Regions from separate parts of the Virgibacillus sp. 6R genome, predicted to be linked through region 2. Evidence: predicted binding sites of a transcription regulator. Region 2 holds the regulator's gene; the other holds the start of a gene.

Region 1 (16,210 bases), 910 kb from region 2:
CTTTTCTTCATTGACTTCTGCTTTTTTACCAGATAGTTTTGCAAACGTACTTGCTTCCATCCAAGCGTGTAATTGCTGCCAGTCATTAAGATACCGTCTTGCTTCTTGAACGAGAGTGAGATCCTGCTCAATGGTTTCCGCATAATGATATGGACCATCACTTTCTCTCGTTATGTCCATAGCTTGCTGTATTTCCTGCTCCATTGCACGTAATTGTTCCCTTACTTCACGCTTTAAAATAGATAACCAGCTTAATTCCGATTCTTCCATATTTTCCGGTATATCATATGCTTCTGCTAAGCCATCCAGCCACTGATCTGGCCATGGATTTTTCACTGCAAAATCATATAATTGTAAAATTAACGTCTCGACGTCAGCATCACTTCGATCATTTGAAAACCGATCAACAACTTGGAAAAATTCTTCCTGTTCTGTCCCCGTTGCACCATACCATCCTTCAAATAAGTCATCTAAAACTTCTTGTTTAATCAATTCTGCTTCTATATCATTAGCAATTCGAAATGCTGGATCCACGTCCAGTAAATAAGCATACTGTTTGACGACATCTAAACAAAATGCGTGTAGTGTCGAGATGGATGCCCGTTGTAATAACGATAACTGCTTTTTTAAATGTAACGAAGCAGGATTTTCCTCCAATGCTTTTTCTAAAGCTGCACCAACTCGATTACGCATTTCCTGTGCGGCTGCATTTGTAAAAGTCACTACAAGTAAAGAATCAATATCTACAGGATTCTCTTTGTCTAATAGTTTTTGAATAATCCGCTCTACTAAAACCGCTGTTTTACCTGAACCCGCTGCAGCTGCGACAAGAATATCAGATCCTTTTGTATAAATTGCTTCTTCTTGTTCTTTTGTCCAGCTCACCATGTAGGTTCCTCCTTCTGCCGAATCTGTTTCAGTATCTCATCCTGTTTCATATCTGTTAGTTTTCGATAGTTATTAGTTGGTATCGTCGGATCAAATTGACATACCGACTGAAATGGACAATGCGTACAAGCAACTTGCTGTTTATAATAATACGGATTTAAATGTATTCCTCCATGTGTCATATCCATTCCTGCTTGTACCATCAAGTGATGAACATGCTGCTGCAAGCTCTTAAACGTCTGCTCATCTGCTATTCTCGAATAACTGTAAAATCCGCCATTTTTCTTGATGGCAGCTGGAATGATTTGGCTCGTACCAGATTCTAATGCTATATCCATTAGCTTAGCTATATCTTCATCTGCTAACAAAAGACCTTGCATCTTGTACTTTTTAAATAATTCTTTTTCAATCGTCGCATCATCGAGCTTGTCCTTTTCCGCTATCATCGGATTGTGTACATGGAAGTACAGCACTCCCGCTGGTGTTGCTTTCACTCCTAGCCATTGTTCCGAATAAGTAATGACTACATCCAGATAAGCTAACATTTGCAAAGCCAATCCATAGTATACTTCAAGCAGATTTAATTCTTTGGCACTCGATTTATAATCAATAATTCGTAAAAATAAATCATCATCTTTTACTGCTTTATCAACACGGTCGATCCGGCCGCGAAGCATTAATTCAAAGCCATTTCTTAACGGAATGGTTAATGGCGGTAAATCTTGGTTGTTTCCAAATCCCAATTCTAGACCTACTGGAGAAAAGTGACTTTTTCTCGCTTGTTCACTTAGCACATAAGTCGCTCTTGCAATCACTTCTTCTAACTTCTGTTGAATATACTGATACCGATTCGAACTATGCAAGATTTGATGCTGTAATATAGGAGACAGCTTCGTTACTGCCTGATGTGCATACGAATTTGCATCCGCTTGCGTCAGTTGAGAAAAATCTTTTTCCCCTTTTTGAACCCATTCCGTAATAGTTTTTAGTGCTTCGTGAAACAACTGACCAATATCAGGTGCATCCAGTTTGTATGTGCGCCTTTCTTCCAAACCTAGACTGTACTTGGCAAAATGCTGATAGGAACAGCGATAATAAGTCTCTAATCTGGAAACACTTGCTTTTATTTGCTTTGGATAAAGCTGCTCTACGGTCTCTTTTGATAGGTTACTAGGTTTATTTTGATAATATAAGCTTTGCAAAATACGATATGTCGTAGCGTACTTTTCTTCATGTTTGATATACCAATTAAGTACATGCCACCAGATTGGCTTTATCGGATAGCCCTTGCGATACCTTGATAGCTGCGCTGTTAAGGCAGCTCTTGTTTTGTTAGGTGTAGTCACAAAACGGTCCGCTTCTAGCAATTCATCTGGCTCTTGCAGCAATAAATGTTCACAACAGTTTGGAAACAAACTTTCCATCCGTTTGATAAGCTGGGACGGCATTTTCGTGTTTCCTTCCTCATCACTTAACGGATAGCTGATCCATAGCTGGTCGCTTGCTACTGTAAAAGACACATACATATAAAACCAGTCATCTAATAACTGGCGTTTACTTGTCTCGGCAAGCTGCACACCATGACCAGCTAGTAAATCCCGTTCCTGTTCATTTATCAATCCGTCCGCTGGCGGTTTCATTGGCCACATGCCTTCATTTACACCTAGTAAGAAAGCACATCGAATATCGCTTATTCTTGAACGGTCAATGGAACCTACGATAACATGATCTATACTTGGTGGAACATGGGCAAACTTCAATGTGTTTAGACCTGCTTCCAGTGTTTTACGAAATACGGTCAATGACATGGCTTCTTCTCCTGCTATTTCCACTATCTCATCCAATAATTGAATGACCGCGTCCCACACTTGTTCCTGTTCTCGTCCCTTTTCAATCTCAAATTGCTCATCATATTCTGCTCGCATTTGCTCCAATCTTGCAGGGACCTGCAGCTCTTCCAATAGCTGATACAAGCAGGTACATCGATCTGTTACCGTTTGAGCTTCTCTCATTTCTTTATCAAACCACTCGAAAGCTTCTGTTACTTGGTCCCGATAACGATTAATTCGTATTTGCATTTCCCGCTCTATATCTGTTTGTGCCGTTTGATCAAACCCACGGAAACGCTGAAAAACCCACTCTTTTTCAGAAAACCAACTCGTCCGTGAACGAACACCGTACTCCAAAACATAATTTTCCAATTCATCTATGGCGTCTGCAGTTAAAGGATATTGCTTATCCCTACTAGGTATAAAGCCTGTTTTTAACAACCGAAAAACAGCGTCATAACGCCAATTGCCTTCCACAACATCCAAACTAGAGCGGATAAATTCCATTAAAGGATGATTTAACATCGTCCGTTTTTCGTCAATAAATACAGGTATATCATAATCGTGAAAAATCGTTGCGATCAAATCATGATACATGTCTGGCTGCCTTATGAATAAGGCGATATCTTGATAACGATAGCCTTTGTCTCTTACTAAATGAATAATTTGCTGTGCTGCTCCCTCCACCTCTGCCCGCGGATGGACTGCCTCAGCAATTTGCAAAGGCACTTGCCCATGGTAAGCTGGTGCCGGGCGTTCATCAAAGTATTTTTCCAAATGCGCAAAATAGGCACGCTCCCGAAAGCGTCCATATTTCGGATCTAGTTCAATGGTCTCTTCTATTGCTACATCTACCGAAGCAGCCATTTGCTTCAATAGATGGTATGTTTCCTTTGTTTGGTAAAACAAATCCACTTCTGATGCTGGTTCTTCTTCTGGCTTATCCACAGTTAACGCGATCGTTACTTGCTTACACTTTTTTATCAACGCTTCTACTACCATTAATTCGGTAGGTGTAAAACGATAAAAACCGTCCACATAGATTTCTGCTTCTTCAAGTAACGAAGAATGAGCGATCTTTTCTGCAAGCAACTGTAATTGATCTTCACCGTCCATATATTTTCCTTGCAATGAAAATAGTAACTTTTCATAAATATACAGCAAGTCTTCCAATTTATGAATCAGACCCTCTTCCCCGGCCTCTTTATGTACGTAGCTGTTCATATGCTCTATTTTGGCATGCAATAATTCAGGCGTAATTGCATAGCGTTTAAATTCAGTAATCATCGTTTCCAGCTGGTCAATAAATCCATGTTTTTCCATAGCGTGTTGAAAAACATGCCACTCTCCTTGCTTTTCTTCCATGATCTTCCGCAGCATCATTTGCATCCCTACAGTACTAATAAATTGCTTATTCCCACCACCTGTTGCTTGTAAGACTCGCCAAGCCAAGCGAGAAAAGCTAACCACCTGTGCACGTATACTTCCGCGGATTGCTTGATCCTTAAACAGCTTATACTCCTGCTGAAACGTCATTTGATCTGGAACGATACAAAAAATGGCTGAACCTTGTGGGCGATTTAATAATTTCTCCTTTATTTCATCAAATATTCGGCCGCTTTTCCCTGTACCAGCACGACCTGTTATAAAGCGAAGCCCCATTACTCACTTCCCCTTTCGTAAATATATCCACTGAGCGTGTAATGAAAATATCCGCTACTATGCCCTCTGATTATGTGGACGCAATAGAACTTTATATTCCAATATTTTCCGCTCCAAACCATGTGGCAAACTTGCTTAAAACATAGTAAAACAGAAAACGGACAGAGGACCCTTTCTTTTTCTTTAAGACTGGGAATCATCCGCCCGTACTAATATATAATCGTTGTTCTTATAGCACTAGTATATCATGTATCTTTGAAAAAAACGTGTAGTTTGTTTTCGAAGATTTAGCCGCCAAGACTTAGACTAGCCTGTGAAAGAGGCCAATATTTTACATCTACTTTACCTACTAATTGCGTTTGGGAAATAAAACCAAATGAACGGCTGTCTAAACTCTCGCCACGATTATCTCCCATAACAAATAGCTTTCCGTCCGGAACCTTAGCCTCGCCAGTTATCTCTTTAAGTGTAAAGTCTTCTGTTTGCGGCTTGTTACTTAACGTAGCTTGAGCATAATCTTGCAAAAAACCTTCTTCCACATAGTCCCCATTTATATATAATTTATCATTTTGATATTGAATGGTATCTCCTGGGATCCCAATAACCCTTTTTACGTAATCCTCTTTTTCATTGGCTCGAAAAACGATAACATCAAATCGATCGACTTCGGTTAAATCATACACAAATTTGTTTACCATCAGCAAATTACCATCATCCAAAGTGGGCTCCATGGATTCACCTTCTACGACGTAACTAGCAAACAAAGCCGATCGACTGACAAATATAATCATGGCCCCAAGCAAGAAAACTGCGACCACTTTCCGATATTTATTTTTCATTCTTATCTTCCTCCAGAGTAATTTCTACTAATAGCTTACCCTAGAAAGCGATATTTTAATCTTGCTGAGAGTCTGATTCTTCACGCAACTGCGCTTTTTTCTGCAATCGTTTTTCAATATACTTTCCTACCATCCAAAATAGGACGATACATCCACCAATGACAATGGTTTTTACTGGATTTTTTGCAAATTCCATAATGCTCGAACCTACATAGGCAATAGAGAAAATCATGACGGATTTCCCCATGATCACGGCTAATATGAATTGTTGCGTACTGATTTTAGACAACCCAGAAACGACGTTAATAACAGATGATGGAGAAAACGGAAAACACATTAATAAAAATAATGGCCCAAATCCATGCCTTTCCAGCCACGCGGTTACTTTCCTCACCTGTTTATTTTTACGGATCACTATAAAAATCTTCCGATCACCCAGTTTGCGAATAATTAAAAAAACGAGTATCGCCCCAAGTGCGGATCCTGCCCAAGATAAAATAAACCCTTCCAGCAGCCCATAAGCAGCTGCATTAGCAAATACAAACACAACTAAAGGCAGAAACGGTAAAAATGCTTCAATAAACGGTAATAAAATACCTGGAAGCGGTCCTAAGCTCTCATAGTTTTGCAACAGTTCCATTATGTACTCATCAAAGTTTTCACTATCAAAAATCATTTCCCAATCGGATAGTTGGATGTCTAATAAAAACATGTAGTAAATCTCCTCGATATATGAATGTCATTTTTCCTTAATATAAAGTTTTAACACATTTAAGGAAAGCGTATAGAAGTTACCAGCAAAGTGAATCTTTCCAAACCTTTTCATCGCCATTCTTCCCTATAGTAAATAGTTAGATGTTATAAAGCTTTGCGCCCCACGAAGTGCGAGATCAAACAAGCAGAAATTTTGGTTCACTTTTTCGATATATTTGCCCTTTTGTCAGTGAGTTAAACTTTCTCTATTACATGTAAACTATTTCTATTTTAATGGAAAAGAACAAATATGCATAGTCCTATCATTCATATTGCCACTTTCTTTTCTTTTTAAATCATTATGAATTGAATTTTTTTATGACTATCGCATATACTATCGTTATAGGAACAAACGTTCTCGTAAAAGGAGGGGCCTTTTTGCGCTACTTAAATGAAGATGAATTGGCGTTAGCATCACGTTTTCTGTTTCTTTCCATGACTATTGTTGTCATCCAACAAGATATTTACTTTCTACAAGCAGGGGGATTTAAAGCATTTAAAATAAAAGAGGCATACTTAGAAGTCTTAAAAAAAATGGAACATCTCGCACTTCAGGAACGAAAAAGCTTGCGAAAAACCATGCAACAAAAACAGATACAGGTTGTGAAGCTTGATAAGAACGACTCATTTTCATCTTATTTGTTTCTGTGTCAAGGTCGTGAGGAGAAACGAAGTTATTTTAATCCAGCCATCCGAAAGAAGGTAAAACTTATTTTTGAGGAGTTGATGGAAAAATCAATTCTGGTTGATCGATATGCTTCTTTAAAAACTTGAGGCGGTTATTTAATAAATAACGGAATTGAGCTGTTCGCTGAATTTGATTTAACATGGATCCGTATGAAATTTCTAACACAATGCTTTTTCCATTATGAAAGATAATTTCAGTATCATATTCGTCCTTTTTTTGAACTTGGTCAATATGGGAATGAGCAATCCACGTACACTGCGAACTAGATGGAGAAATGGTAGGGAAAAAATACATACCGCTCAGCGGATCGACGGTAATCGGTGCTTTATGCGTGATTCCACAAATATCACGTGTTCCATCTTGCCTTCCTTTAAGACTACTTCCAAAATATTTACATGCATGGTCAATCATCTTACTTGGTGTACAGCCAACTGCATATTCTCCCTGTTCTTCAAGCACCATCGTCATTGGTTTATTATTAGAATCACGTTGGGCAACCAATGCAGCAGTAAAGGGGGTGATTTCTGGGGGTTCTGTATAAAAGTTAAACATATTTTCATCCTTTCCTAGTAGAAAAGAAAGTGGCTTATATATTAAATTACCAAACTTCTGTGGAAAAAGAAAGGACAAAGGCGCGGGTCGCCCGTTTAGCAACGTAGCGAATGAACGAATCAACTAAAAATAAAGGACTCATGCCACTAAAACAGGGGTATGCCGACGTCTGGGGGGGGGCAAGCCCGTTTTTAGTCGGCCTTCCTCTTAGCGACGAAACGATGAGACCTTATCGTAGGGCGCATTTCTAAAGTCGCCTAGTTGCTGGGCTCATGCGCCGGACGTGACTAGTCGGTTATTTCGCTATCCACAAGCACCTCATTTTATAGATTCCTATACAACAATAAAGCGAATTTTCTATTTCGTTTATGTATTCGTTATTCAAAACGAACAAAAATTATATTTTAAAAGTTATCAAACAAAGCTAGGCTCACCATAGAAGGAAAAACCAAGTTTGCTAATCGATTAAGCTCCAAAAGGGAAGGCAGCATATAATAAATCTCTCCCTTCTACACTCTATAAAGTGAATCTTCCACCAGTGGGAGTTTTCATTCTCCCCACGGCTTGTTAGTACCGTAATGGTATGACCTAAAGACCTCTTACGAAACAGGGCATTATGGTGCTGTTAGCCCCCGCTTAGACTTGTTGCAATACAAATCATCCAAAATACGGAAGTGGGAGTCTTACAGCACCTTATACACGGGATAAAAGCTTCGATGTCTGCGGCAAACACCAAATCTCTTCTTTTTATTGAAGCACTTGTTCACGTAGATTTTTCCTTAAAATTTTCCCTGTTGTATTCTTTGGTAATTCATCCAAAAATATTATATTTGCGGGAACTTTATATTTAGCTAAATAGGTTTGACAAAATGCTGTTAAGTCCTCTTTCGTTAAATTAGGACTATCTGTCACGACAAAACATTGTACTGCCTCACCAGTTTCTGGATCAGGAGAACCTAACACAGCTACTTCTACCACATTAGGATGACGATAAAGAACTTCTTCCACTTCACGAGGGTAAACATTATAGCCCCCTACTAGTATCATATCTTTTTTGCGGTCCACAATATAAAAGTACCCTTCTTCATCCATGCGCGCCATATCCCCTGTATATAACCAACCATCTTTTAAAACTGCTTTTGTTTCCTCTGGAAGTTTGTAGTAACCTAGCATGACATTTGGTCCGCGGACAATTAATTCGCCTACTTCACCAGTAGCCACTTCTTCCCCCCACTCATCCACCACCTTATTTTCAACTCCTTGGATACTACGACCAATAGATCCAGGTTTACGTGGACGGTCTAATGGATTGAAGCAAGTGACTGGAGAAGCCTCGGATAACCCATACCCTTCAGAAATCTTCACATCAAAGGCTTGCTCAAATCCTTTTAATAAAGCTACAGGCATAGAAGCACCTCCAGAAATACAGAAGCGAATAGTTAAAAATGGATTTTCTTGATCACTGCTTTTTGCTTGTAATAAATAATTATACATGGTTGGTACACCAGCAAAAATGGTTGCTTGATATGTTTTACTTAATGCAAATACAGCAGATGGTGAGAATTTCGGTAGAATAAGAATGGTTCCTCCATTCATTAATGGTGCATTAACCGACACTGTTAAGCAAAACACATGAAACATAGGTAAAGCCGCAATTACTTTATCCCCATCATTTATACTTAGATAATCAGCTACATCCTTTGCGTTGGAATATAGATTATGGTGGGAAAGCACCGCTCCCTTTGGTGCACCTGTTGTACCTGATGTGTACAAAACAATAGCCGGATCATGTTTATGTAATTCTGGACCGAAAAAATGAGGCTTCCCCAACTGAAGAACTTCTGAAAAAGCGTGCATTTTTTGCTGCGAAATCGATACTGTCTGTTCCTCTGCCCCGGAATCACAAACAATATAATGCGAAATATCTAACTCACGATCCATAGCCTGAAATTTTTCTAACAATCTGTCTAACGTTATGACAGCTTGTACATCGCCATTATGTAATATATAGTTCATTTCAGTTGGTGTATATAATGGATTGATTGGGATAACTACTAAGCCTAGGCGTAAAGCACCATATAGACCAATAATATAATACGGACTATTCCCAACCACCAAAGCAATATGGTCACCTTTTTTATAGCCGAGCGACGCCAAACCAGAGGCAAATAATGTCACCACTTGATTAAGTTCTTGATAACTTGTCATGTTATGCTCAAAAATGTAGGCTGGCTTTTCCGCATATTCCTGTGCCGTTATGGACAATTGCTCGCTGATATTCATATTATTCCCCCTTACTCACTAAAAATGAATGAATAATCATTCATTTTAGCGGAGCTTGAAATTTTCTCTTTCACATATCCCCGTCAAAACTATACGAATCGTTAAACAATTCAATTATATACGAGGTGCGTTTTCAAATCAAGCGGAAACGCTGTCAAAAAGAGATGCATTATCAGCCCGTAGAAAAATGAAAGGGCATGAGTCCAATATAGTTTTGGAGCTCATACCCACGTTTAGATAATAAATTTCATTATATAAAAGTATTCACTTAGTTACCGTTTTTTTCACATTAATAAATTAAATGTATAAAGTCTTCCTTGGTTATCTTTCCTAAATAACGAGGGACATCAACATCTGCTAATGCTTCTTCTATCGCTTCTTGTTGATGACGAACACCAATTAATTTATTTTCCAAGACACTAATTTCTCCGACTCCAAAAAAATCACCGTAAATTTTACAGTTTTCAATCATTCCTTTTTTCACATCCAAACGGACATCAACAAGACCTGCATCAAATTTATGGGAGGCTTGAATATTAAACGAAGGTGACTTTCCATAATTCCATTCCCAGTTATTATAGCGTTCACGAGAAATTTGCTTCACATTTTCCCAATCTTCTTCTGTTAATTCATAACGAGGAACTTCGGAGATATCCTCTACATCAAACACATGACGTAAAATGACTTGTTTAAATTCATCCATAGAAATTTTTTGTTCCAGAAATTCGGATATATTTGCTACACGGCTTCGAATAGACTTAATTCCTTTTGACGCTATTTTTTCCTTATTGACTTTAAGAGCTGATACAACATTTTCAATTTCTGAATCAAGCATAAGCGTTCCGTGACTGAACATCTTTCCTTTGGTTGCGTACATAGCATTCCCCGAAATTTTACGACCTTCTACAACTAAATCATTACGCCCTTTCAATTCTGCTGGTACGCCCAATTTATTTAAAGCTTCTACTACCGGCTGTGTGAATTTAGCAAAATTTTGAAAGCTGTTTCCATCATCTTTGGTAATAAAGCTGAAGTTTAAATTTCCTTCATCATGGTAAACAGCGCCACCGCCAGATAAACGACGCACCACTTTAATATCATGCTCGTTGACATATTGTGTATTTATTTCTTCAATGGTATTTTGATTTCGCCCAATGATAATGGAAGGTTGGTTCACATAAAACAGCAAAAATGTGTCTGTTTCACCAAAGTTTTCTACAATATATTGTTCTAACGCTAAGTTCATAGACGGATCTAAAATACCTTTATTATCTATAAATTTCATACCTAGTATGCTCCTTCCAACGTTTGGAAAATAAAATTTTTCTAGTTCTGATCCAGAAATCCGACAAAAGTGCACAAATTCGCGTACGTCATTTCGATGGTGATAGATAGAAATACATGTATCTCGCATATAAGGTGCTGTAAGACTCCCACTACAAGAATTGAAGAATACATGCTGCAACAAATCGAAGTGGGAGATAACAGCACCTAAACGCCCTATTTCGTAAGAGGGCTTTAGGTCATACCATTACGATACTAACAAGCCGTGGGGATGAAAGATTCACTTTATATCGCAGATCCAAACAGACGCCGCTATTGCTGAAATCCATTTAACAACTTTTTTGTATATCCACTTATAGTTTAATAAAAAACGCATAAGGAAGCAAAAGAATTCCCTCTAGGTTTCTTAAAACGAAAATATACTAAAAATTTAAACACGTTTAGTCTCGTATAGAATATTTTTAGTAACAAACTGTATACATGGATAAAGGCTACAAAATAATAGAATTCATCATTTTAATAAACTTTACGAACATTATCTTCACAAAAACATCAGACATACGTTTTAAACAGAAATTGTTATAATACAGCCACAATTAGTTAAACGCTCATCTCATTTCCCCTATACTATAGGCTTTATTTGATGGTATCCATACCACAGATTATCAGTAATTATAAAAAATAAACATTTTTGTTGTAACACAGTATTGACTTTTTACATACTGTTATATTACAATGAATCATAATTACTTAAGAGGAGGAATTCCTAATGATGAACGTTCTTGAGTTTTTCAGAAACCTACCTAAGAAAAAATGTAGTAAATGTGGTCATGATATGATTGAAAAAGCAGATTGCTATGGAAATTTATGTGATGATTGCGACCATCCAGCCAGATAGAAGAATTTATCCTGTAAGACCATCCCTTCCATCCTGCAAGTTAAAGCTTAAGAGAGTGGATGGAAGATCCAACTACAGTAATGTCTGGCTCAGCTCAGAGATCTTTCGTTCATACCATCGCGGTACTACCAATCAAATATGCAGTGAATCCTTTTTTACACTATAGGAAAGTATAAGATTTTTTTGGTTTATAGTATGAGAAAAACATAGGCTTCCACCATAAGACTTGGCGACAAGCCAAGTTTTTCTAATAAGATAAGAAACCACCATGGCTCGCCTAAAGCGCGAGCCACCATCTATCATGAAAAACTTTTGCTTTATAATGTTTAGATTCTTAAAATACTGTCTAAAATATATGAGTTAGAGAGTGCTAAATAGAGTTCTTTTTCATACAAAGTATAAAATTTGTTGCTTTGGGATAAGGGAATAACTGAATAGCCACGTCCGGCTTCAGCGCCCAGCAACGATGCGACTTTAGAAATGCGCCCTACGATAAGGCCCCATCGGTTCGTCGCTAAGAGGAAGGCCGACTAAAAACGGGCTTGCCGCCCAGACGTCGGCATACCCCTGTTTTTAGTGGCATGATTCCTTTATCTTTAGTTGATTCGTTCCATTCGCTACGTTGCTAAACGGGCGCCCCGCGCCTTTGTTCTGGGTAAAATCCTTTCTAATATCGTTACAAATTAGAAAATTCAATACCATCTGGTTGGCGATTACTAAATTTTCTTAAAACATCTATCATTATTCCTGCCATTATAATATAATGATATAAAAACAATATTTCGTAACACGTAATTTTTATGTCTAGGTAATAGTTACTTTTTATTTAAGAAAGGGGAAGCGTGAATGGTTAAACGACAAAAACGTTCTGAAGTACCGGAAAAACTCATATGGGATCTTACGGATTTATTTTCTACACATACGGATTGGGAGAATGAATTACAAGCGATTCAGCAAGATGTGGAACAATTCAGTTCTTATAAAGGAGAATTAGGAAAAGAGGCTTCCACACTGCATCAATGCATGGAAGCATACGAGACTTTTCAAAAAAGGGTTATCCGTGTAGCAACTTATGCTAATTTACGAAACAGTACCGATGGAACAGATCCAACTCGTCAGCAAGACAGTGCAAAAGTTGCTCAAGCATTAGCAAAAATCCAGGCACAGCTTTCTTTTATTCAATCGGAAATTCTTGAAATACCTACCGAAACAATTGGTGAATTTGTCAAACAACACCCTGCATTAGCAACTTACCGCAAAATGCTTGCCGACTTGATAGAAAAGAAGCCTTATACTTTATCTCCGCAAATAGAAGAACTGCTCGCTGCTCTTTCAGAAGTGCATAACGCTCCATATATGATCTATCAGCGAAGCAAATCATCGGATATGGTATTTGCGTCAATTTCTGATGAACAAGGCAATGAACTTCCTATGTCTGCTGCATTATATGAAGATCGTTATGAGCTAACAGCAGACAACACTGCTCGTAGAAACGCATATCACTCTTTTGTACAAACTCTTCAGCAATATCAGCATACATACGCTGCTATTTATGCAACAGAGGTTACCAAGCAAGTCGTCATGGCGCAGCAACGTCATTATGACAATGTAACCGATATGCTATTACATCCGCAGCAAGTTACAACAGATATGTACCATAATCAGCTTGATGTTATTCAAACAGAACTCGCACCTCATATGCAACGATTTGCGCGCTTAAAACAAGAGCAGCTAGGTCTGGATGAACTATATATGTGTGACCTAAAAGCGCCGCTTGACCCAAGCTTTAATCCGGTAACAACATACGAAGAAGCAACAGCTACTATTATTGAAGCTCTTGGTGTAATGGGTGAAGACTATCAACAAGTGATGAAACAAGCTATCGAAAATCGTTGGATCGACTTGGCTGATAATGTCGGAAAAGCAACAGGCGCTTTCTGTTCGAGCCCTTATGGAGTACACCCGTATATTCTGATTACTTGGACAGACACGATGCGCGGAGCATTTGTATTAGCACATGAATTAGGCCATGCAGGGCATTTTTACTTTGCGGGAAAAGCACAGACTTTATTTAATACGCGTCCTTCGACATACTTTATTGAAGCACCTTCTACATTAAATGAGCTTCTGCTTGCTCATCATCTATTAGCTAAGACAGATGATGAGCGAATGAAACGCTGGATTATCACCCAATTATTAGGAACGTATTATCATAATTTTGTTACGCATTTACTTGAAGCTGAATTTCAACGAAGAGTTTATACTTTAGCAGAAAGTGGAACGCCTTTAACTGCAAAAGTTCTCTCCGAGCAAAAGATAGAAGCTTTAGCAAATTTCTGGGGAGATACCGTTACGATTGATGAAGGAGCAGGGCTCACTTGGATGCGCCAGCCGCATTACTACATGGGTCTCTATCCTTATACGTACTCCGCAGGGTTAACAGTTTCAACCGCTGTAGCACAGACGATTCAAAAAGAAGGCGCTCCCGCAGCCAAACGATGGATAGAAGTGTTAGAGTCAGGAGGAACGCTTAAACCACTCGACTTGATCCAAAAAGCTGGTGTAGATATGTCCACACCAGATGCGATTAAGCAAGCTGTTGCCTTCGTAGGTTCACTTGTTGATCAGTTGGAAACAAGCTATCGAGAAGAGAAGCAGGAGCGATAAAGTGAATCTTCACTCATCCCCCACTGATTGTTAGAGGAACGAATCGGGGTATTTAGGTGCTGTTAATCTCCCACTTAGACTTGTTGCTCTACAGGTTATCCAACTCCTGAAGTGAGAGTCTTACAAGCACTTTATATACGGGATAAAGTGAACTTGTATAGCTTTCCTTGATGAGAGAAGAACCCTAAAGCTAGCTTTAGGGTTCTTCATTTTTTGCACTATAGGAATGTATAAAATTTTATTAGGGTTTTATAGTTGAACAAAGGCGCAGGGCGCCCGTTTAGCAACGTAGCGAATGGAACGAATCAACTAAAGATAAAGGAATCATGCCACTAAAAACAGGGGTATGCCGACGCCTGAGCGGCAAGCCCGGTTTTAGTCGGCCTTCCTCTTTGCCGCGAACCGATGAGGCCTTATCGTAGGGCGCATTTCTAAATTCGTATCGTTGCTGGGATCATGTGTGGACGTGACTATTCGGTTATTTCATTATCCATAAGCACCTAAGTTTATACTTTCTTATTCTTTAAGAAAAACTACGTCTATCGGCAAACTATTAAGTAAGAATTAACTTTGTTAACGTAAAACAAAATGCAATGCTTCCTGAGCCGTTCTTTCTCCTTGTTCGATACAGTCGGGAATACCTTGCCCATCGTAGGAACAACCTGTTAAAAAGACACCTGGAATTTGCGTAGCAGCTTGTTTTCTTATTTCAGCAAGTCTTTCTAAATGCCCAACTGTATACTGTGGTCTGCCATTTCGCCAACGCGTAACAACACTAAACATAGGATTTCCCTTTAATTTCATTGCTTTGTGTAAATCTTTTAATACAAGGTTTGTCAAAGCATCATCTGACTCTTCCACAATTGCTTCTTCGCCAGGTCTACCAACATAACAACGCAACAAAACTTTTCCATCCGGCGTCGTTAATGGCCATTTTTTATGCGTCCACGTACAAGCAGTAATGTGATAATTACTGTTTTTACCGACAAGAAAACCTGTTCCATCTATATCCTTCTTTATTTTCACCTTATCAAATGCCAACACTATATTCGCTGTAGACGTGGCAGGAACATCTAAAAATGGTTTTAAGATATCATATTGACTGAACATTTTTGGCACTGTGAAATGCGGTGTAGCCATAATCACAGCGTCTGCTCTGTATACGCCCCCATCACTTAGCAATAAATGGTAGCCATGTTCTTTTTTCTCAATATGGTCCACTGCTGTTTCTAAAGTAATGTTTTCTTCGCCAATCGTTTCCCTTAACCGATCAACTATTGTACCTAATCCGTTTTGAAATGAAAAGAACGCACCTGGTGCAGGCTCCTTCGTCGTTTCCTGCTTCGCTTGAGGAATGGTTTGCTTTAATCCTTTGATTAAACTACCATACTCTTTTTCCAATTGGAGAAATTGTGGATAGGATGCTTTTAAACTCATTTCCTCAATGTTTCCCGAATGAATTCCAGATAATAGCGTTTCAATCTGATTATGAAGCAATTCATTACCAAAGCGCCGTCTAAAAAAAGCTGCTAACGATTCGTCCGTCTCATCTTTTCTTTTTCCTTTCCACAAATCTGCTAACGCCCTCATTTTTCCTTTTGGAGAGATTAATGTGGAAGACAACACTGAACGAGCGCTCTTTGGAATGCCCATAAATGTGTCCTGTGGCATACGATGGAATTTATTACCTTTTAAAATATAGGATTTACCTGTAGCATTACGAACGATTTGATCCTCAAGTCCTAACTCGTTTACTAATTTCATAGCAGGGTTTTTTCGAATTAACATCGAGTCAGCACCTTGTTCGATAGTAAAGCCATCCCGTTGCAATGTCCTTATTTTGCCTCCTAATCGACTGCTTGCCTCG
Region 2 (16,210 bases):
AGAAAATTGTCATGGATACAGCTTGGAAAAGATTAAATTATATAGGATTAACAGAAGTAAGAAAAGCTTAGCTTGGCCTATTCGGTTATTTCGTTATCCTCAAGCACCTCATTTTATACATTCTTTATCTTATAAAAAAGACCTCTGTCACAAATAAGACAGAGATCTTTTTTTGGCGTTTTTATATAACGCCTAGTTTATTACGTAACACCATTTGTAAGATACCGCCATGACGGTAATAATCAATTTCCACATCGCTGTCGAAACGGGCAACAGCTTCAAATTCTGTTTGTTTACCTGCTTCGTCAACTGCTGTTACTTTAACTAAATCATGCGGTTTTACTTCTTCGTTTACTTCGACATGATAGGTTTCTTTCCCAGTTAAACCAAGCTTATCGGCACTTTCGCCCTGCTTAAATTGTAACGGAAGAACTCCCATCATCACTAAGTTAGAACGGTGAATTCTCTCAAAGCTCTCAGCAATAACCGTCTTAATACCTAATAAATTGGTACCTTTTGCAGCCCAGTCACGTGAAGATCCCATCCCATAGTCTTTGCCTGCAATAACCATAAGACCGGTATCATCTTGCTGATACTTCATTGCAGCATCATAAATAGGCATTACTTCTTCCGTCGGCCAGTATGTTGTATATCCACCTTCTGTTCCTGGTGCAATTAAATTACGAATACGAATATTCGCAAACGTTCCACGCATCATAACTTCGTGATTTCCGCGACGAGAACCATAGGAGTTAAAGTTACGTGGCGACACACCTTTATCTTGTAAATACCTTCCCGCAGGCATATCTTTAGCAATCGCACCTGCTGGAGAAATATGGTCAGTTGTTACAGAGTCACCGAATTTTCCAATAACACGCAGATTCTGTAATGGTACGACCGAACCAGCTTCTTTTGATAAACCTTCAAAGAACGGAGGGTTTTGAATATACGTAGATTCGCTATCCCACTCAAATAGTGGCTCATCCGTTGTATCGATTTGATTCCAACGTTCATTAGAAGTAAATACGTCTTCATATTCTTTGCGGAAGATTTCTGGTTGAACCACTGTTTCTACTTGCTGTTTAATTTCTTCCATAGAAGGCCAGATATCATTCATATACACAGGATTACCATTTTTATCTGTACCTAAAGCATCTTTTGTCAAATCAATATCGACGGTCCCTGCAAGCGCATAAGCGACAACTAAAGGCGGTGAAGCTAAATAGTTGGCTTTAACTAATGGATGTATACGTCCTTCAAAGTTACGGTTTCCAGAAAGCACAGAAGCTACTGTCAAATCATGATCGATAATGGCCTGCTCAATTTCTTCACGTAAAGGTCCTGAGTTACCAATACAAGTGGTACATCCGTAACCAACTAGATTAAAGCCTAGTTTGTCAAGATATGGCGTCAGGCCAGCGTCTTCCAAATAACGAGTAACAACTTTTGAACCAGGTGCAAGGGATGTTTTTACGTAATCTGGCACTTCTAAACCTTTTTCGACTGCTTTTTTCGCAAGTAGCCCTGCTCCTAGCATAACGTAAGGGTTTGACGTATTGGTACAAGATGTAATTGCAGCAATCGCAAGCGCTCCCGTTTTCATGACAGAAGTATTCCCATTCGGATGCTCAATAACAGCTTCTTTGTTGAATTCTGACTTATCCAGCCCAAACCCTTGATTTCCAGCTGGTGCTGTAATTGCTTTATTAAATTCCTTCTTCATATTAGATAGTGCAATTAAATCTTGTGGGCGCTTTGGTCCTGACAAGTTTGGTTCAAGTTCGGACAAATTAATTTCTACGACCTCTGTATACTTTGGATCTTCTTGATCCGGTGAATACCATAGATTATTTAATTTGCAATATTTTTCAACAAGATCGATTTGCTCTTGCGATCTGCCTGTAAGCTTTAAATAACTTAGTGATTCTTTGTCAACAGGGAAGAACCCACAAGTAGCACCATATTCCGGTGCCATATTAGAAATGGTTGCTCGGTCTGCAAGCGGCATATCTTTTAATCCTGGACCAAAATATTCGACAAATTTACCTACTACATTTTTTTCACGCAGTACTTGCGTTACTTTTAGTGCTAAGTCAGTTGCTGTTGTTCCATTCGGAAAACTGCCAGTAAATTTCACGCCAATTACATCAGGTGCAGGGAAGTAAGATGGTTGTCCAAGCATACCTGCTTCCGCTTCGATTCCTCCAACACCCCAGCCTAATACACCAAGTCCGTTAATCATGGTTGTGTGTGAATCCGTTCCCACTAATGTGTCTGGAAATGCATCATATTCTCCATCTTCGTTTTCTAAACCGTGAACAACATTTGCTATATATTCCAAGTTTACCTGGTGAACAATTCCGGTTGCTGGTGGAACTGCGCGATAATTATTAAATGCCTTTTGTGCCCAGTTTAAAAATTCATAACGTTCCGCATTTCGTTCAAACTCTAATTCCATATTTGCCTTTAAGGCATTTGGTGTCCCATATTGATCCACCTGCACAGAGTGGTCAATTACCAAGTCCACTGGTACTTCAGGATTAATTTCGTCTGGTTTTCCTCCCATATCTACCATTGCTTTTCGTAAAGAAGCAAGGTCAACAACTGCTGGAACCCCTGTGAAGTCTTGTAAAATAACACGGGAAGGTTTGAATGGAACATCCACTCCCTTGCCTTCTTTCGTTCCCCATTTTGCTAATCTCTCTACATGCTCATCCTTAATTTGATGACCGTCATGCTGACGAACCAGCGATTCCAAAAGTACACGGATTGAAAATGGTAGCCGGGATATATTGCCTAATCCGGCTTCTTCTAAAGCTTTTAATTCATAGTAATTGTACGTTTTCCCATTAAGTTCAAATTGTTTTTTCGTATTCACAAAATTGCTCTTCCCCATGTGTGTACCCCTCTCTTCATGCTCACCGTATTAAAAAACACGGCATTTGTTATTACTTTAACAGTATAAAACCTCTCACTGTCTCTATCTTATAAGAAAATTCATGATAAAACAAACCATTCACCCCTACAACGGTTATAGTAAAAAGTTATGCGAAGTGATAAGAAATACTTATACAAAAAAATATTATTGCAATGAGCCATTTATACGCATAACGAATTCACCAAACAATAGGCTCTGGCACTTTTTTATTTTCATGAAAACTAAGCTGGAACTGGAAAGATAATCCGAAACGTGCTACCGATCTGTTCATTTGCCTTCATCTCTAAAAAGGCTTGATGTCTTTCTAAGATTTGTTTTGTTATCATAAGGCCTAGGCCTGTACCGCTCTGCTTAGTAGTGAAAAATGGTTCTCCTAATTTATGTATTATATCTTGAGGTATTCCAGGTCCTTCATCGATGATGCTAACATCTATATGAGAATCGGAAGAGCTGGTAAAAATACGAATGGTTCCTCCTTGGTCCATCGCTTCAATTGCATTTTTAATTAAGTTAATTAATACTTGTTTAATTTGAGAACGATCACAATAAATTTTTTCTTTTCCTGATCCATTATATTCAATATGAATACTTTTCATTTTTGCTTGCGGTCTTAGTAGTACAATGACATCATGTATCATGGATTCAATCGATTCCAGTTGTTTGGTTTCTGTTAACGGCTTGGAAATAAATAGTAACTCTGATGTAATAGTCTCCATCTTTTCTATTTCTTCAATCATAATATTGTAATATTCTTCTTTTCTCACACCAGCCTGAAGTAACTGCAAGAAACCTTTTAAAGATGTTAAGGGGTTCCGAATCTCATGAGCAATACCTGCAGCCAGTTGACCAGCTACGGACATTTTTTCTGACTGAATCATGATTTCTTCTACTTCTTTTTTATCTCGTATATCTGCAACAATGGAAATATAAAAAGTTCTACCTGTTTTACTATCTTTGAGCTTCGTTAAAGTACAAGAAGACCAAATAGACTTTCCATCACTATTGATTACATTCAATTGGTAAAAGAGTTTCATTAATGGATCAGGATTACAACTTTCCTTTATATAATCGATATCTTCTGAAGAAATAACTTTATACCATGGCTTTCCAATTAACTGTGATGGTTGATAACCAAGGATACGCTCGACAGATTTAGAAATATAAATAAACAAACCGTCTTCATCTATAACAGAAATAATATCATGGCAGTTCTCTTCTATCCATGTAAGCATAGATGCTGGCAGTGAAGATAATTGTAAATTTTTCCTTTGTTCTTGTTGCATTTCAGCTAAATGGATAGATTTATCTGTATTTCCTGTCTCTTTTTCGTACCTCATCATATTTCCCCCTCGTTTTGCAAATATCAACAAATCCTTTCTTTATACAGATATATGTGCTCGCCTCTGATAGTATGACGCTTGTTTGAAAATATTTTTCATCTTATAATGAAGTTAACTGCGCCTTAAACATCCAATTATTAGTAATCTTACTATAAGTACATGAAAAAATAAATTAAATAGTTAAATATTTTGTCAAATTATTACGAAATTTTGGTAAAAAGGGGAGAAAAAGGTGATATTATGTCGGTTCTTGTTAATTACTTAATTATTTTCTGGGGTTTTTTTATGATTGCTATTATGGCTATTGGTGGATACTTCATGTTTCGAAAATTTCTTAAGCGATTACCTAAGGAAGACGGGAAGTCTACTATGGACTGGGAAACCTATTATGTGAACGAAACGAAGCATATGTGGGGAGACGAAGAAAAAGAACTATTGGATGAGTTAGTATCCCCTGTTCCGGAGCTATTCCGTGATGTAGCAAAGCATAAGATAGTAGGTAAAATTGGCGAAGTCGCTTTAGCAAAAAACAAACAGAGGATTACTCGTGATATATTAATTGAAGGATATATTATTGCCACACCTAAACGTGACCACAAATTTTTACGGAAAAAATTAGCGCAAAAAAAGATTGATACGACTCCTTATGAGCACTTCTTTCAACAATCAAAAAATGATTATGATGCTGATTGGAAGCAAAAACATCAATCATAACAGAAACTCTTTATCTCTATAAAGTGAATCTTCCATCAGTGGTGGATTTCATTCATTCCCGACGGCTTGTTAGTACCATAAGGGTATGATGACCTAAAGGCCTCTCACGAAATAGGGTATTTAGGTGCTGCTATCTCCCGCTTAGACTTGTTGCAGTACAGATTATCCAACCCCTGAAGCGAAATTCTTACAGCACCTTATATACGGGATGAATTTTTTAACTCCGCAACTATCTGCTCTGTAAATAAATAGGATTTTAAGTCAAATGATGGGGTGAGACAGAAATAGCTCACTCCATTTTATCCCGTATTAAGCTAAGGTAGTAAAACAATTACAATCCACTTCAATTATAATAAGAAGACTAAGAAATTTGATGATTTCAAATTAAAGGTGGTTAACATCGTGGAACAAAAACTACTAAATATCTTTGAAAATTGGGAAGCGGAACTTGATCAAAATGAGTGGTATTTCAGAGAGTCTTTTGAAGAACTTACTGAGGGCCTTTCAGCGGAAGAAGCATTTAATGCTATACCAAAAATATGTTCAGTTATATTAAAACTTAATAATAGCTTTCTTATTGGAGAAACTATAGATTTTCTTCATGAAATATATAATGTAGCAGATACTACTGAAATACATTCTTTTCTCCATGAACATCTTGATGAAATTCAAAAACATATAAATCAATATAGTGATGATTTCGGTAAAAATGCATTTAATGGATTTAAAGAATTAATAAGACTATACTAATCACTTTTTTTATACTTTAGGCCTTCTAAGGAAGAGGGCCTGTTCTCATGTGCGCAATGCCTGGCGCACATACAGAAAGCGTTAGGCAAATAGTCTAACGCTTTTCACAAACTCGTATTTTTATTATAAGTGCTGTTTAATTGTTTCGCTAGCTGTAAATATTTATAAAGCATGGCTAATCGCCAAGTAAGTATCATCCCAAACGCCAACAGAAAGAACATGCCACTTGTTTCTCCTAGAGATATATGACTTCCTATGACAAGCTTAATGACGATACGGAATAGTAATAATCCAAACAATATAAAAGCAAATGCTTTTGACGGTATTAAATAGATCGCCTGATCCCTTATTTGAAACTTAGATGTCTTAATCAAAAAGATGGAGCATATTACGCCGACACTAAACGCTTCTATCACTTGATACCAGCTAATTTGGAACACAGGAAATAAAAACATAAAAGCTCCTGTACTCATAAAAAGTGGTGGTAAAATGATTTTTTTAACTGAAGCAGGTTTTTTTGCTGCTTTTAATCGAAGAAATATCATCGAAGTAGCCATAATAGCTGCCCCGACTGTACTTGCAATGAACCAAAACATTTGTAACCCACTTTCTCCCATCACCAAATTATCTGCTTATATGCGTTTAACAAGGAGGATTGAACAGCATAATAGGTCAAGCATTTCTAAATAGTTTGTTGGGTAACTCAATTATCATGAAACACTTGAATGTAACAAAATTACTCTTCATCGATCTTAACTAAAATTTTAAATGTAATACCCGATCAATGGCGTCATAAATACGATTTTCGTCAAACGGCTTTACAATGAAATCCTTAGCTCCTAGTTCAATCGCTTCAACAACCACCTTTTGCTGTCCCATTGCTGAACACATAATAACAGAAGCATTTGGATCAATATCGATAATTTTTTTCGTAGCATCAATACCGTTCATTACAGGCATCGTTATATCCATTGTTACAATATCTGGCTCTAATTCTTGATATAGTCGTACTGCTTCTTTACCGTTCTCAGCTTCTCCGACAATTTCATGATTTTTCTTTCTTAAGATTGTCGCGAGCGCGGTACGCAAAAATTTAGCATCATCGACCACAAGTATTTTGGCCATTCTTTTTCCCCCTTGTTACTCCGTATCATTAGCAATTGATAAAATAATCGTCATCATTACCCCGACTACAGTTAAGTATACTCCTAAATCAAATAGCATTGCGGTAGCTAATTCAATTTCGCCCAATATAGGGAATTTAAAATAACCATAGGTTTGTGATAGGAAAGGCTGTTGAAACAAAAATGAGCCCACACTTGTACCAATCGCAACCGCCAAACCAATTGGAATTAAATTCACAAAATTGATTGGTAGCACTTTCCTTACTACTTCTAACCCGTAAGCCATATTCATTAATAGGATAGCACCAGAAGTCATGAGTCCACCCACAAATCCACCACCTGGTGAATTATGTCCCGCCAATAATAAATACACTGCAAAACCTAACAAAATGAAGGCAATCAAAGATGCAGTGGTTCGTAATATAAGATCATTCGTTTTATACATGTGTATTGCCCCTTTAATAGCAGTTATAATATTTATTTTAATATAATATAGGGTAAAAATCCATTAGAAGCCATAAAAACCAAATAAACCTGCTAAATAAGACGTTAGAGCCGTCATCCAGTCGAAAAATAGTGCGATTCCCATAAAAATCATAATATAGCCACCAATTTTGACCAATTTTAAGCTATGTTTTTTAATCCACTTTAACTTACCTATAAAGAATGATAATACGAAGAAAGGTACTGAGAAGCCGAGAATATACCCTATCATCATAATCATTCCTGTATTTGGTTCCGTTGCAGCCAAGGATAATACGATGCCTAAAATCGGACCTGTACAAGGTGTCCAGCCTAATGAGAATGCTAACCCGATTATAAATGTACCAAAAAAGCCGACGGGGCGATTTTTAAAATTGATTTTCCGATCTTTCATTAAAAAATCAAAATTCAATACGCCAACAATAACCAAGCCAAAAAACACAATAACGACAGCACCGATTTGTCTAATGACATCTTGGTATATAAGCAAAAATTTAGATATACCAGAACTCAAAAACCCCAACATAATAAACACAGCAGAAAACCCGAGTAAGAAGAAAATCGTATGTAAAATGCTTTTGGCATTTAGCATTTTATTGTCTTCGGTTAATTCGCTTACACTCATCCCAGTAATGTACGATAAAAATGCAGGATATAGTGGTAGTACACAGGGAGATATAAAGGAAAGAAAGCCAGCTCCGAAAGCAATAAATACATTTATCTCAGACAATGGTATACCCCCTTTGTATTCAATGCTATTGTACCAAACAAGTCTAGTAAGTCTATGACCAATTTTGACAATAAAACGAAAACGCTTTACATGAGTCCAGATTATAAGAGCGTGATCAAAATGGTTCTAAGCTTAGCTGATAGGTAGAAACAGCATAATGTATCTATTTCCGTAAGTAGAAGTCTGAAAAACCGATAGACCGGAAATTTTGTACACTTATTTCATAGAACGTACTTTGCTACCAAATTTAATTACTTGCACCTATAGAATCACCCCTTACTATTTTGTAGTAAGGGGTGTTCACTTGCAAGCTATTAACCTTATTAATATATGCATAAGTGCCTATTTTCCAGACTGGTTGTTCATTGCACGCATCATTTGATTAATTTTCTTTTGGGATGGTTTTTGACCCATTTGCATCATTAAGGTACGTAGCATTTGCTCATTAATTGGTGGGTTCTTTTTCATATAGTTCATCATATATTTTCTCGCAAGAAAAAATCCAAGAGCAACACCAATAATTAACGCTGCCACAGCGATTAATACGACCCAGATTGTGTCCATGTATAGCTTTCCTCCTTCGTGTTGTCTCTTATACAGTATAGTAAATCCATGTTAGGAATACAATACTTCGTTTTGTTCTAATCGACTGTATTCCAATAGGGGAGTTATCCATCCAAAATTTTTGATATTGTCACCAACAACAAAAAGCAAAGGATGGTAACTACGCAAGATAGGAAATAACAGTTCTTCTGCGCTTTCTAACGTTTTACAATGAAATTTTAATTGTTTTTCACTAATATGTAAAGAAATAAACGCCTTTCTATTATATAAGCTAACCTTATCCTTGTCTATATTTACAAATAAGTTTGTGGATTCGTGACGTTGGATGGATAACAAAATTTGATCATAACAAATACGATCTGTAATATATTCGAATTGTCTGCGCAAATCTGCACGATAAGGCAACGACTCAAATTCTCTTAAAAATCGATATAAGATACTGCTTTTATGAAAATAATACATGGCTACTTCTTCTGTTAAATGATAAATAGAATACGTGTACATAGGTAATCCTCCCTATTCCCACTAATTGTGCTACTGCTCGTATATTTTTTAAGATACACCTATTATACGTATTTGCTATTAAAAATACTGTCAGATTATAAAGCAAACAACCACTTCTTTTGTCTGGCTATGCCGAATTAAATGAAAAAGAGAAAGACCTATTGGCTAGATCTTTCTCTCGGTGTTTAATGTAAGAGTGATTCTACGTGCTTAATAACATTCTCGACTGTAAAACCATATTCTTCCATTACTTTCTCGCCTTTTGCAGAGGCTCCGAATGTTTCTATTCCGATTACTTTTCCGTGTTCACCAACATATCTTTCCCAACCGAATGGAGAAGCCATTTCAATAGCAACACGTTTTTTAATAGCTGATGGTAGAATTTGTTCTTGATAGCTCTTATCTTGGGCTTTAAAACGATCCCATGAAGGCATGCTAACAACACGCGCTTCGATGCCTTTTTCTTTTAGTTCTGCTTGCGCCCGAACAGCTAATTGAACTTCAGACCCTGTTGCTAAAAGAATCACGTCAGGTGTTTCCTTCCCTGCCTCACTTATAATATAAGCGCCTTTTTTAACACCTTCATATGCATGTTCTTTTGTACCTGGTAACGTTGGTAAATTTTGTCTGCTTAATACAAGAGCAGTTGGTGTATCTGTTGACTCTAAAGCCAAACGCCAAGCAGCTTGAGTTTCATTTCCATCAGCAGGTCGAATAACGGATAACCCAGGCATTGCCCTTAACGAAGCCAATTGTTCAATTGGTTCATGGGTTGGTCCATCTTCTCCTACTGCTATTGAATCATGTGTAAATACATAGGTAACTGGTGTATTCATAATGGAAGCAAGGCGAATGGATGGGCGTAAGTAATCACTAAACACAAAGAAAGTACCCGCAAACACGTGTAACCCTCCGTGTAATGCCATCCCATTTAAAGCAGCTCCCATTGCATGTTCACGTACACCAAACCAAATATTACGACCCGCATAGTTATCCTTTGAGAAATCACCTTCATCGTTCATGGTTGTTTTATTGGAACCAGCTAAGTCAGCACTACCTCCAAAGAAATTTGGAACAGTTTTAGCGATCGCATTTAATACTTTCCCGGAGGACGCTCTCGTTGCTAGTGTATCCTGCTCTGGTTCAAAGACTGGCAATTCCTTATCCCAATCAACTGGAAGTTTACCATGAAGCGCAAGCTCAAACTCCTCAGCCAGTTCTGGATATCTTTCTTTATACATAGCTAATTGCTGATTCCACTTTTCTTCAGCCTCGGCACCCTTTTGAACAATTTTTTGATTAAAATCCGCATATACTTCTTCAGGTACATAAAAATCTTCATGTGTCCACTTATAAAATTCTTTTGTCAGCTTAACCTCATCTTCTCCTAAAGGAGCACCGTGAGAAGCCGCAGAAGCAGATTTATTTGGTGAACCGTATCCGATTATCGTTTTCACTTCAATTAAGGTAGGTTGTTCGTAGTTTTCTTGGGCTACCTTAATTGCTTGTCTGATTGCATCAACATTATTGCCATCTTTCACCGTTAGAACTTGCCATCCATAAGCTGTAAAGCGTCGTTCAATATCCTCAGAGAAAGAACGGTTTAAATCACCATCTAAGGAAATATCGTTGGAATCGTAAAGCGCAATCAGTTTTCCTAAACCTAAATGCCCTGCTAGAGAAGCAGCTTCATGAGAAATTCCTTCCATTAAATCGCCATCACTAACTAACGCATATGTGTAATGATCGACAATCGATAAATCTGCTTGATTAAATTTAGCAGCTAAATGAGCTTCTGCCATAGCCATACCGACAGCCATACCGATACCTTGTCCCAAAGGACCAGTCGTTGCCTCTACCCCGTCAGTATGATGAACTTCAGGATGGCCTGGCGTTTTTGAACCCCATTGACGAAATGATTTTAAATCATCTATAGATACGTCATATCCTGATAAATGAAGCAAGCTATATAATAACATAGATCCATGTCCTGCAGACAAAACAAACCGATCCCGGTTAAACCATTTCGAATGCTTCGGGTTATGGTTCATAAAGTCTGTCCACAACGTATAGGCCATTGGCGCTGCGCCCATCGGAAGCCCAGGATGTCCAGAATTTGCGTGTTCAATAGCATCAATAGATAATGTTCTAATTGTATTAATAGATTGTTGTTCGATCGTACTTGCCATATTAAAGTTAGCCCCTTTCGTAAATCATAACTATCTCCATTCTATAATGAAACCTACTTTGCCACAAGTGAAACCATGCACTTATAACAAAATAGGCTCACTCGCTAATTTTTGTTCTTCTTCTGTAAATCTTTTACTTTTTTTGGTGTCACATCATTTCCATCAGGATCTACTACTTTCATCGTTTTAAACTGATTCTTAAAAGAATGTCTTACACCTTGTAAATATTCCTGTCGCAGTTGTTTCTGTTCATTTTGTTCGGAAATAGTAAGACCATCCGCTTTTGATTTTCTTGCAAGCTGATTGATTCGTTCTATTTTATTTTTTGAGAGCATTACTTTACCTCCCTAAATGCAAATTGCTAATTCTCTTATTTTCCAATGCATCATAAATATATATCTATTTCGTTTTATTTTACAATAGATTTCGTCGTGATAAAATAGATACTTTTATGGCTTGGATTTATTTACACTAACACAGAAAAAAGACAAGTGCAAAAAACTTGTCTGAGTCGAGTCTGACAAGTTTTGACGCATTGTAATCCCGTGCTCTTAACTTTATTCATGCTCATTGATGCCTTTTACTTTTTGAACCAGAGGTCTTCCATTCTTTCATAGAGGTAATTAACTCTATTTCATTTAATATATGTCATCCGCGGATTCAACTACATGACTAAAGCCACTTGGATTTTTAATAAATAACAGTTAATTCAGTTCTTTTTGGTGTTCCTGATACCTTCTGTGAACAGTGGCTTTGGATACAGTATAGCCTAGCCCGTTTAACGTAACAGCAATTTCTGCAAATGTTAAGCCGTTTTGACGAAGCCTTATCACTTCTTCGATCGGGAATTTTTTTCTTTCTCTCCCCGGAGCTTTATGCCGATTGGATAGATTTACGCTTGGATCATATCCTTCTGCAATGGCTTTGTTCATTCCTCGTTTTATTTTTATATTATGTATTTTCCGCTGATATTCCTCTACAATTCCGACGATTTGCAACACCATGGAGTCTGCCTCGGATAATTCCAATTCACCACCATGGTAAGTAGTATATATAGGAATATGTAATTTGTGTAACTGATGAAAAAGAGCGATTTTTGTATTTCCTCTCCCTAAACGCGTTTCATCTTGAATTAATAAACATTCTGCCTTTTTTTCGGAAAATAGCTCAAGTAATTGAAAAATCCCATCACGATCTATCGTATATCCACTTTCCTGTTCCTGGATACATTTTACAATCGTAAATTGATAGTCAGCTGCTAGTTTCATCAGTTCCTGCTTTTGTCTAACCAATGATGTTTCTTGTGTTTTTTTATCAGTGCTTACCCGACAGTAAATTACTGCTTTCACAATTTTTACTCCTTCTATATGATTAACTCATTACAATAGAATAATATAAGAAACCTAATGTTAATGCAAAAGCTACAAGATAGAATACATCTGTTTTTGTCAGTTTTTGAAACATCCAATAGCCCTCCTTCGTGAAATAGAACTTTTGTTCGCTTGTATAATTTCATTATACGCGAACATATGATCTTGTCAAGCGTTTTTCGAACGAATGTTTGCGTAACGTTTTATCTAATGGTAAACTAAGGATAATTAATCTTATGTGCGAGGTGATAGATTCATGTCTAAACTTTCCAAAAGGCAACAAATGATTTTAGATTATATAAAAGATGAAGTAATGCAGAAAGGTTATCCGCCATCTGTGAGAGAAATTGCAAAGGCTGTGGGGTTAGCATCTAGTTCAACCGTTCATGGTCATTTAGCAAGAATTGAAGACAAAGGATATATAAGAAGAGACCCTACCAAGCCTAGAGCCATTGAAATTTTGGATTTTGCAGAAGATAACCCTATTCCAAAAGAAGAAGCTCGCTATGCACCTGTAATAGGAAAAGTTACTGCTGGTTTGCCGATCACAGCGGTGGAGAACATTGAAGAATTTATTCCATTACCGGCAAACAGTGCTGGGCCTGATGATAATTTATTTGTTTTAGTAATTGAAGGAGAAAGTATGATTGAAGCCGGGATTCTGGATGGCGATATGGTGATTGTTAAACAGCAGAACACTGCGCAAAACAGTGATATTGTTGTTGCCATGACAGCAGAAAATGAGGCAACTGTGAAACGATTCTTTAAAGAAAAAGATCATATACGCTTGCAACCGGAAAACGCAACAATGGAGCCTCTCATTTACGATAACGTGACCATTTTAGGAAAGGTTATTGGATTATACCGTAGTATACATTAAAAACTGCCAAACGGCAGTTTTTAATGTATGCGGCCATTCCTACTCATAAAACAAACAGCACTACCTTTTTTAAGGGTATAGCGCTGTTATATTTTTTATCTATTTACGAATTATATTGTATGTGGATCAGGTGGATCATCCGAGGTGCGTAATGCCCATAAAGGTGTATTATAAATATACTTTGGCGCTGGCTTTAGATGGGGAACTGAACCGAATGCAATTGGTTTGTCGACATAATTAAAGTATCCGTAGCCATCCATACTTCTTCCATGAGCCCACCTTCCTTTGGCACTCGCATCTCCTTGAGAAAAATTAAACAACGTATAGGATACTTGTTGCTTTTCTAATTCTCTAGGAAAAGTACTTGGTACAACGATATTCTCCTTCTCTTCCAACTCACAAATTGCGGCATACCATTGATTTTGATGCATGGTGTCCCTTGCTAATAACCAAGATAGCATGTCGCGTACACCACTATCATTCGTCATTTCGTACAAGCGAGCGACTTGTAGCCGTCCTTGTGACTCCGCGTTTAGATTCGCCCTAAAATCAGCTAATAAATTTCCGCTGGCAATGATGTAACTTGCTGTCCATCTGTTTCCAACACTGTCGACAGGCATCGCGCCTAGCCCAGAAACAATCGCTTGCTGAGGATTGGAACCACCTAAAATCGCAGCAATTACAGGATCCTTCGCTGCATCCTCTAATTCAACATCCGGTGCACCATCTAGTAACCTTGCAATCATTGTAGCTATCATTTCAACATGCGCAATTTCCTCTGTTCCTGTATCCATTAACAAGTCTTTGTACTTCCCGTTTCCCCTGACACTCCACCCTTGAAATAAGTATTGCATCATAACAGATATCTCCCCAAACTGTCCGCCAAGTATTTCTTGAAGTTTCTTCGCATAGACGGGGTCGGGGCGTTCAGGTTTAGCATGGTATTGTAATTCTTTTACATGATAAAACAAATTCTCACCCACTTTCCATAGTACATACAATACATACTATATGAAATTGCCCCATTCTTCGTACCTAATAAAAGAGCCCGTTTTCTTTCGTTATTTCATGATCTTTACATTTATTCCTGTAAAACTGAAACCAGTTACAGTTCTTGTTTCCATACTGAAACAGCTAGCTAATATTAATTCTTCAACCATAGCTATTATTTATTCAAACTATTTGATTTTAAAATATTTTCTTCGCATCCCTATCTTCCTTTAATATTTCTACAGCTTCTCTGAAACGTTGCGAGTGAACAACTTCTCTTTCCCGTAAAAACTTCAAACTATCATTTAAATCGGGATCATCAGACATATCAATAATCCATTGGTATGTCGCCCTCGCTTTCTCTTCCGCTGCAATATCCTCATATAAATCAGCAATCGGATCTCTTTTTGCATTTAAAGACATAACGAAAAGCACCTACAGAATAAGTAGGTGCTATTTTTAACTGCGCATTTAACCGATTAAAATTCAGTTAGATTAGCTTTTTTAATTAGTACGTTTTTGGCGTGTTTACTTTAACAATACTTCTTAAGTCTAAAATATTACCTCGCCAAAATAATATAGCTGAATTTTGCCAACTGTATATTAAAATTAATCCTCATCATACATTAAATCATCTAACATTTTATTTTGACTTTGTATTTCTTTATATCTATCAAATCTATTCATCAAGTATTCAACAGATACTTCTTTACTTTCAACCAATTTACCATCGAACAGTCTTATCTTAGCACCAACACTTATCAATTCATTTATTAATTTTTTAAGTTTTATATCGTCCTCATCATCTTTAAACAGATTACATTCCATTATCGGACTACCATTTTCAATTCTTTGTTTTATCTCAAAAAATCCTAAGTTTGTATTTTTCCTTATTACAGGTAAATATTTCATTTGATTTTCATCTTGTTCTACCACTAAAAGCATTACCGGCATGTTTATATCCTCCTCGTATACTATGTTTAGACTTAATTCTTTCGCCTATTATTTCCTTACTAATTTGCCTGACGATATGTCAAATGTCTTGGACGTTCCGTGATGTTCCTAGATAATGGTCTTAGGGTCATTTCAAAGTGCTTATCATACGTTTCAGCGATTGGAAAACAGAAATCCTTCAATTATTTATGTATCCTTTTAACAAATGGATATATAGAGGGGATAAACAACAAGATAAAGGTGTACTCTAATTAGGGTGCGAACGAATGTTCGTATACTTATAAATTCTATTTATAAAAAAGAAAAACCTTGATTGAGTATTAAACAAACAACCAAGGTCGACTATTTTAATAGCTTTGAGGAACTGCAATTCGTTTTGAACAATTCAAGCATTCAAATACAAAGATTGCAGTATATTGTCCTATATCTTCCCAAAAATTATTTACGTTTTCAATTTTATCTTTCGTTGATTGATCTAAAATACTTAATAAATAATTTAATCCATTACCGTCCTTAGAGTTTTTTTCAAAATCCTCCCTTTCCCATTCCCCAATGTACTTTGTATAGTCGCCACAACAAACTGGCCAATCGTTGTATTGTATCCAGGGTACTGGAGGAGTTTTTTCAAGCTCTGCTACCTTTTCCTCCTTACCCTGACCTGTTATTCTGTCCTTAATGTA

The links. The regulator LexA, encoded in region 2, represses DNA repair genes until DNA is damaged. The targets are predictions, from matches to a motif close to CGAACATATGTTCG.
Region 1: the regulator LexA is predicted to act here: its motif matches at 6,317-6,330, upstream of BKP57_RS03835 (YhjD family protein).

Annotation. Positions count from the first base shown of each region.
Region 1 covers NZ_CP017762.1:808,290-824,499, forward strand. The annotation lists gene addA (helicase-exonuclease AddAB subunit AddA) at 1-888, opposite strand, end outside; gene addB (helicase-exonuclease AddAB subunit AddB) at 882-4,379, opposite strand; gene lepB (signal peptidase I) at 4,667-5,218, opposite strand; gene BKP57_RS03830 (TVP38/TMEM64 family protein) at 5,274-5,930, opposite strand; gene BKP57_RS03835 (YhjD family protein) at 6,350-6,745, shown strand; gene BKP57_RS03840 (competence protein ComK) at 6,681-7,211, opposite strand; gene BKP57_RS03845 (fatty acid--CoA ligase family protein) at 7,959-9,494, opposite strand; gene BKP57_RS03850 (lipoate--protein ligase) at 9,784-10,779, opposite strand; gene yhfH (protein YhfH) at 11,548-11,676, shown strand; gene pepF (oligoendopeptidase F) at 12,523-14,343, shown strand; gene hemY (protoporphyrinogen oxidase) at 14,917-16,210, opposite strand, start outside.
Region 2 covers NZ_CP017762.1:4,643,698-4,659,907, reverse strand. The annotation lists gene acnA (aconitate hydratase AcnA) at 182-2,896, opposite strand; gene BKP57_RS21100 (ATP-binding protein) at 3,160-4,275, opposite strand; gene BKP57_RS21095 (DUF2621 domain-containing protein) at 4,519-4,992, shown strand; gene BKP57_RS21090 (hypothetical protein) at 5,395-5,742, shown strand; gene BKP57_RS21085 (CcdC family protein) at 5,847-6,338, opposite strand; gene BKP57_RS21080 (response regulator) at 6,499-6,867, opposite strand; gene BKP57_RS21075 (Na(+)/H(+) antiporter subunit B) at 6,883-7,311, opposite strand; gene BKP57_RS21070 (cytochrome c biogenesis CcdA family protein) at 7,375-8,079, opposite strand; gene BKP57_RS21065 (YneF family protein) at 8,422-8,643, opposite strand; gene sirA (sporulation inhibitor of replication protein SirA) at 8,695-9,147, opposite strand; gene tkt (transketolase) at 9,333-11,336, opposite strand; gene BKP57_RS21050 (DUF896 domain-containing protein) at 11,441-11,671, opposite strand; gene BKP57_RS21045 (YneB family resolvase-like protein) at 12,041-12,685, opposite strand; gene lexA (transcriptional repressor LexA) at 12,963-13,586, shown strand; gene BKP57_RS21035 (manganese catalase) at 13,697-14,557, opposite strand; partial or broken gene BKP57_RS21030 (manganese catalase family protein) at 14,775-14,993, opposite strand; gene BKP57_RS21025 (hypothetical protein) at 15,186-15,530, opposite strand; gene BKP57_RS21020 (CbrC family protein) at 15,878-16,210, opposite strand, start outside.